Linked DNA regions of Luteolibacter sp. Y139. The protein of the gene in region 1 interacts with the protein of each later gene in a pairwise test. Links are inferred from orthologs where the notes say so. Each region holds a gene or a part of one and is shown on either strand. Other genes may lie near its edges.

Region 1 (3,313 bases):
ATGGCCTCTGAAATCGAGCCGCGTGACACACACGGTCCGTATGTGATTCTTCAGACCGGCTATGTGCCGGGCGACTTGACCATGAAGGCCGCCGACCACCTGCTCGGCCGCTCGGGCGAGTGGCTCTCCTTCCATTGGTTCATCCGCATGCCCGCGCCTGAGCGGCGAGCCGAGTTTGTCTTCGGCACGGTGAGCGAAGTCATGACGCTCTTGGAAGATCTCTCCGGTCCCGTGCTCGTCATGACCGCCGACGGCATCGTCCACGATGCCGCTCCTGATGAGGAATGGCATCAGGCGATGTTCGGGGGCTGACGCCAGCCCCCGTTCCGAGTCGTGCCTCAGTTCGCGACGATGTTCACCAGACGGCCGGGGACCACGATGACCTTGCGGACCGTCTTGCCGTCGGTCTGTTCCTTCACTCGCGGCGAGGCGAGGGCCGCGGCTTCAACCGTGGCCTGATCGGCATCCTTCGCGACAATGACCTTGTCACGCAGCTTGCCGTTCACCTGGACGACCAACTCGATCTCGTCGGTGATGAGAGCGGCTTCGTCGTGCTTCGGCCATGCCGCATCAGCGAGCACTGAGGTGCCGCCAAGGCGCGAGTAAAGCTCCTCGCTCAGGTGAGGCGCAAAGGGATTCAGCACGTGCAGCAACAAGCGGAACTCATTCAACGGCACCACCTCGGCCTGCGTGAAGGCGTTGGTGCACACCATCATCTGCGAAATCGCGGTGTTGAAGGACATCTTCGCGATGTCGTCGGTGACCTTCTTGATCGTCTCGTGGACTACCTTGAGCAGCGCCTTGTCGGTGCATGGCACGTCCTGGATCTTCGATGACGTGACCCATTCGCCGGCTTGATTCTCTTCAAAGGCGACGCGCCAGACGCGGGCAAGGAAGCGCGAAACACCCTCGACGCCCTTCATGCTCCATGGCTTCACCTGTTCCAGCGGGCCCATGAACATCTCGTACAGGCGCAGCGAGTCCGCGCCATACTCCTTCACGACGTCATCGGGGTTCACCACGTTGCCGCGGGACTTGGACATCTTCTGGCCGTCCTCGCCGAGGATCAGGCCTTGGTTCACCAGCTTCTGGAACGGCTCGTTCGTCGAGACATGGCCCAGATCATGCAGGACCTTGTGCCAGAAGCGGGCGTAGAGCAGGTGAAGTACGGCGTGTTCCGTACCACCGACGTAGAGGTCCACCATCCCGGGCTTGTCGCTGCTACCCCAGTAGTTCTCCGCTTCCTCCGAGATGAAGCGTCCGCTGTTCCGCGGATCGCAGTAGCGCAGATAGTACCAGCAGGAGCCGGCCCATTGCGGCATCGTGTTCGTCTCGCGGATGGAGCCATCCGGCAGCTCGACCCACTCACGGGCCTTGCTCAGCAGCGGCTCGGGTGAACCACTCGGCTTGTAGTCTTCCAGCGGCGGCGCGAGCAAGGGCAGCTCGGCATCCGGCACGGCGTAGTGGTTGCCATCCTTCCACGTCAGCGGGAAGGGCTCACCCCAGTAGCGCTGGCGGGAGAACAACCAGTCGCGCAGCTTGAACTGCACGCGGCGCTTTCCTTTTTCGCCTTCTTCCAGCCACGCGATGATCTTCGGCTTCGCTTCGGCGGTTGGCAGTCCGTCGAGGAAACCGGAGTTCACGGCAGTGCCCGGATCGGTGTAGCCCTGCCAATCAGCATCGCCGTTTGGCTGAACCACTTGAATGATCGGCAGCTCGAACTTCTTCGCGAACTCGAAGTCGCGTTCGTCATGCGCCGGGACGGCCATGATCGCGCCGGTGCCGTAGCCCATCATCACGTAGTCGGCGATCCACACCGGGATCTGCTCGCCGTTCACGGGATTGGTCGCATAGGCACCGGTGAAAACGCCGGACTTGTCCTTGTTCAGATCGCCGCGCTCAAGATCGGACTTGGCCGCACAGGCGGCGATGTATGCCTCCACCGCAGCCTTTTGCTCCGCAGTCGTGATCTCCGCGACATACGGATGCTCCGGCGCGAGCACCATGTAGGTGGCACCGAACAAGGTATCCGGACGGGTGGTGAAAACTGTGACGACATGGTCATCGAGCAAGAAATCGACTTCCGCGCCTTCGCTGCGGCCGATCCAATTCTTCTGCAGCAGCTTGATGCCTTCCGGCCAATCGAGCGGGTCCAGTTCATCGATCAGGCGCTGGGCATACTTCGTGATGCGCAGCATCCACTGGCGCAGCGGACGACGTTCGACGATGTGGCCCTTGCTGCGCCACTCTTCCACTTCCTCGTTCGCCAGCACGGTGCCGAGGTCGGGCGACCAGTTCACCGGCGCTTCGTGGACGAAGGCCAAACGCACCGCATCGATCTCCTCGCGGCTCCAGCCTTTCGCTTCCAGCTCGGCGACAGGCTTCGCCTTGCCCGCTTCTTCATCAAAGTATGACGAGTACAGCTGCAGGAAGATCCACTGGGTCCAGCGGACATACTCCGGATCGGTCGTCGCGATCTCGCGGTCCCAGTCATAGCCGAAGCCCAGCGACTTCAGCTGGCGCTTGAAGGTCGCGATATTCGCCGTCGTCGTGATCGCCGGATGCTGGCCGGTCTTGATCGCGTACTGTTCCGCGGGCAGGCCGAAGGAGTCCCAGCCCATCGGATGGAGCACATTGTAGCCTTGGCGGCGCTTGGCCCGGCCGATGATGTCGGTCGCGGTGTAGCCTTCCGGATGGCCCACGTGGAGGCCGCTGCCGGAGGGATACGGGAACATGTCTAGCACGTAGAACTTCGGCTTCGAGGCGTCGAAATCGGCATCGCCCGGATTCGGCGTGCGGAAGGTTTTCTCCGCGTCCCAGCGCTCCTGCCAGGCAGGCTCGAACTGGTCGAAGGGGAACGGTTTACGGCGGTCAGACATAGCGGGGCGCGGAAATTGGCGAAAGCGGCTGAGCTTGAAAAGGAAAACCCCGGCCCGGCCGAGCCCCCGAAAACAGAACGCCCCGCCGCGGCTGGAGAGCCGGGCGGGGCTGTTTCACGATATGACCGTTTTCAGGCCATCGGAGGAGGTTTCGGCAGCGGCGTGTCAGGCAGCGGCATAGTGAGTTGCAGAGGCGTGGGACTTCTCCTCAATGCGGTGCAGCGCATCCAAGGTCGCGGCGACGTAGGTCTTCAGCTCGCCGAGCATGTTGCCGGTGCGTTCGTTGCGTGCTGCAGGGCGATTGCGCGCTCCGAGCGTGCGCTGGAATTCCCGCTCGCCCCGCTCGCACTCGGCACTGAGCCGCTTGCGGAACTGCGGATGCACTTGGCAGACGAGGCGGATCCATGCGCGGTGAACCGAGGCTTCCCGGCTGC
Region 2 (3,202 bases), on another replicon or contig:
CGGTCTCGTGCTCTCGATTTACGTCCACGAGATGGGACACGTGTGGATGCTGAGGAAATTCGGCATCCAGGCCAGTGCGCCGATGTTCATTCCAGGGCTCGGTGCTGTTGTGCGGCTCAAGCAGCAATTGCCAACGGCTCCTGAGGACGCACGCGTTGGCTTGGCCGGACCCGTATGGGGCTTTGCTGCGGCGCTGGTTTGCTGGCTGTTTTCAATCGGGTTTCATTCGCCGCTCTTCGCTGCGCTGGCGCATGTGGGGGCGTGGATCAATCTCTTCAACCTGACGCCGGTATGGCAGCTCGATGGCTCGCGAGCCTTCCGCTCGCTTACCCGGGTGCATCGATGGATCGCCGTCGCGGGAGTGGCTGCTTCGTTCGCGTTCTCGCGTGAGCCTTGGCTGCTGCTGATCCTTGCGGTCGGTGCCTTCCGGGCCTTTGAAAAGGACGTGACCGAGGAGCCTGATACCCAGGCATTGGGAGAATATCTGTTCCTAATCGTGGCGCTCTCCGCGCTGACGATGGTGTCCGCGAACGTGTGATTTCCTAGCCGAGCAAGGCGGCAAGATCCTCCTCGCCGATCACCTTCACGCCGAGCTTCTCCGCCTTGTCGCGCTTCGAGCCGCCACCTTCGCCCGCGAGCACGTAGTCGGTTTTCGCCGAGACCGATCCCGAGACCTTCGCGCCTTTGGATTCGAGGTAGCTCTTCATTTCATCCCGGTCCATCGAGAGCGTTCCGGTGATGACGAAGGTCTTGCCGGTGAGTGGCAGGGAGGAAAGGTCGGCCTCGGCTGGCTTCGGTGCGTAGTTGCCGGAAGCCGGGTGAATGGCGAGTTCCTCCATTTTCTCGATCACGTGCTTGCCCGCCTCGGATGCGAAGAACGAGGTGACGCTTTCCGCAACCACGGTCCCGGCGTCTGGGGACAGGCGATAGGGGGCAAGCTCTCTGGCACCTTCATCAATCCTGGCCTTGAGTTCGTCGTGCTGCTTCTGACGCGCCTGCTTGTCCTCGTCGTCGGCAGGAGGAAGCTCCTTGTTCTTGGGCGACACGATTTTCCGCTCTGACTCCCATCGTGAAATGTCGGCGACTTTCTGGAGGATCGGGCTCGAAGCAACAGCGACGAGATCGGGGTGAAGGCGGGCAAGTTCCTTCGATGCCGATTCTCCGACCTGGCGGATCCCCATGGCGTAGAGCCAGCGATCGAGCGGCTTTTCCTTCGCGCGCTCCAGAGCTTCGATGACCTTGGTGGCGTTCTTCTCACCGAAGCGCCGCGGTTCTTCATCGGTGCCGAGGTTGAGGTTGGCGAGTTGCTCCGCCTCCAGCGCGAAGAGATCGAGGGGCGTGCGGCAGAGGCCGCGATTGACCAACGCATCTGCGACCGTCTCGCCGACACCCTCGATATCGAGCGCCTTGCGGGATGAGAACTGCTTGATCTTCGACCGTGCCTGGGCGGGACACTCGAAGTTCGAGCAGCGCCAGGCGACGAAGCCTTCTTCCTTCGCGACCGGACCGCCGCATGAGGGGCACTTGCCGCCGATGTGATCCAGTAGCGAAAAGGGTTTTGAACCGGGTGAACGCTTCTCCGTTATCACCCTAACAACCGCGGGAATGATCTCGCCGGCCTTCTCCACGATCACCGTGTCGCCGAGGCGGATGTCCTTGCGCTGGATTTCTTCTTCATTGTGCAGGGTCGCCCGGGAAACGGTGGTGCCGGAAACGAAGACCGGCTCCAGTTCCGCGACGGGTGTTAGAACCCCGGTTCGCCCTACCTGCACGGTGATGTCCTTGAGCAGGGTTTCCTTCTGTTCCGGCAGGAACTTGTAGGCAGCGGCCCAGCGCGGCGCGCGGGACGTATAGCCGAGTTTCTCACGTTCAGCGCGGGACAGGACCTTCACCACCGCACCATCCGTGCCGTAGCCGAGGTCGTGGCGCTCGGTATCGATCCGTCGCACGGCGTCCAGCAGGTTCTCCAGCGTTTCCGCGGTTTTGATCGGGTGGTTGCGCGGGATGCCGGTGGCATCGAGCAAGGCATGGAACTCCTGTTCGGTCGCAAGCTCCGGCCCATCATAGGCACCGAGGCCGTGGGCAAGGAACGCAAGCGGGCGATTCGCCACCATCTTCGGATCGAGCTGCTTGAGCGTGCCCGCGGTGGCATTGCGGGGATTGACGAAGGTGGGAAGGCCCGCCTCGTCGCGCTCGGCATTCATTGCGGCGAAGGCTTCATTCGGCATGAAGATCTCGCCGCGCACCTCGAGAAGAGAAGGGAAAGATCCAGCCAGTGTCAGCGGCACGGCGCGGATGGTCCGGACGTTATTCGTGATGTCATCGCCGGTGGTGCCGTCGCCGCGGGTGGCGGCGTAGGCGAGCTTGCCGTCGCGATAGACGAGCGACACTGCCACGCCGTCGATCTTCGGCTCCACGGTCACGGCGACGTGCTCGCGGCCGAGGTTTTTCTGCAGACGTTTGTAAAAGTCGATCAGCTCGGCCTCAGCCACGAAGCCCTCCTGCGGTTCGTCCGTGGGCTTGAGCTCGAAGACGTCATCGATGCTGAGCATCGGCACGAGGTGGCGGACCTGCTGGAAGCTTTCGAGCGGGGCGCCGCCGACGCGACGGGTGGGCGAGTTCTCGTCATCGAACTCAGGGTGCTTGGCTTCAAGAGCCTCCAGTTCGCGGAACAGCTTGTCGTATTCAGCATCGGAGATTTCCGGCGCGGCATCGAGGTAGTAGAGCCGGTTGTGGCGCTCGAGTTCGGTGCGCAGTTCGAGGATGCGGGTTTCCGGGGCGGGCTGGTCGAAGAGGTCGTCCATGGACGGCGGCAAGCTCACTCGATCTTTCCGGCGCGGGAAAGCGGTAAGATTCGGGTCACTTTGATAGCGGCCCGGCGAGCTGGTCATCCAGCGGCTGGTCGCCGAGGGCCCACTCGTCGGAAAGCACGCGGGTGATCTCGAATTGGCGGCGGTCGCTGCCGTCGGTGTGGCGGATCTTCAGGGTCATGCGCTGGAGTCCGCCTTGGGCCCGGCGCTCGGTGCGGTTCATGGTGCTGACCAAGGCGGCGTGCTGCGGCGTGCCGCGCGCGACGTAGCCGAAGATCAGCGTTTCGTGGTCGGGCGAGGGCAGCGCGAAGCAGGCCCATGACTGCTCATCCCGATAGATGCCATTGTAGTAGTTGTCCGGGATGACCTGGACGCGGACGGTGGCTTCTTCC

What was found. The genes of interacting proteins can lie anywhere in the genome.
Region 2: the proteins of leuS (region 1) and ligA interact in binary tests that used the Escherichia coli proteins (3 or more experiments, as listed by UniProt). The link is inferred for Luteolibacter sp. Y139 from one-to-one orthologs.

The regions. Positions count from the first base shown.
Region 1 is NZ_JBBUKT010000011.1:35,968-39,280, reverse strand. The notes cover bases 110-3,242. They hold leuS (leucine--tRNA ligase), read right to left. Parts: upstream 2,880-3,242; coding sequence 339-2,879; downstream 110-338. Other genes in these bases: WKV53_RS22695 (PA2169 family four-helix-bundle protein), read right to left, coding at 3,045-3,242; WKV53_RS22705 (hypothetical protein), read left to right, coding at 110-312. In the rest of the region: more of WKV53_RS22705, read left to right, coding at 1-109; more of WKV53_RS22695, read right to left, coding at 3,243-3,313.
Region 2 is NZ_JBBUKT010000006.1:298,073-301,274, forward strand. Bases 174-3,195 are described here. They hold ligA (NAD-dependent DNA ligase LigA), read right to left. Parts: upstream 2,805-3,195; coding sequence 543-2,804; downstream 174-542. Other genes in these bases: WKV53_RS16735 (site-2 protease family protein), read left to right, coding at 174-538; WKV53_RS16745 (hypothetical protein), read right to left, coding at 2,860-3,195. Outside these bases: more of WKV53_RS16735, read left to right, coding at 1-173; more of WKV53_RS16745, read right to left, coding at 3,196-3,202. UniProt on the Escherichia coli protein: DNA ligase that catalyzes the formation of phosphodiester linkages between 5'-phosphoryl and 3'-hydroxyl groups in double-stranded DNA using NAD as a coenzyme and as the energy source for the reaction.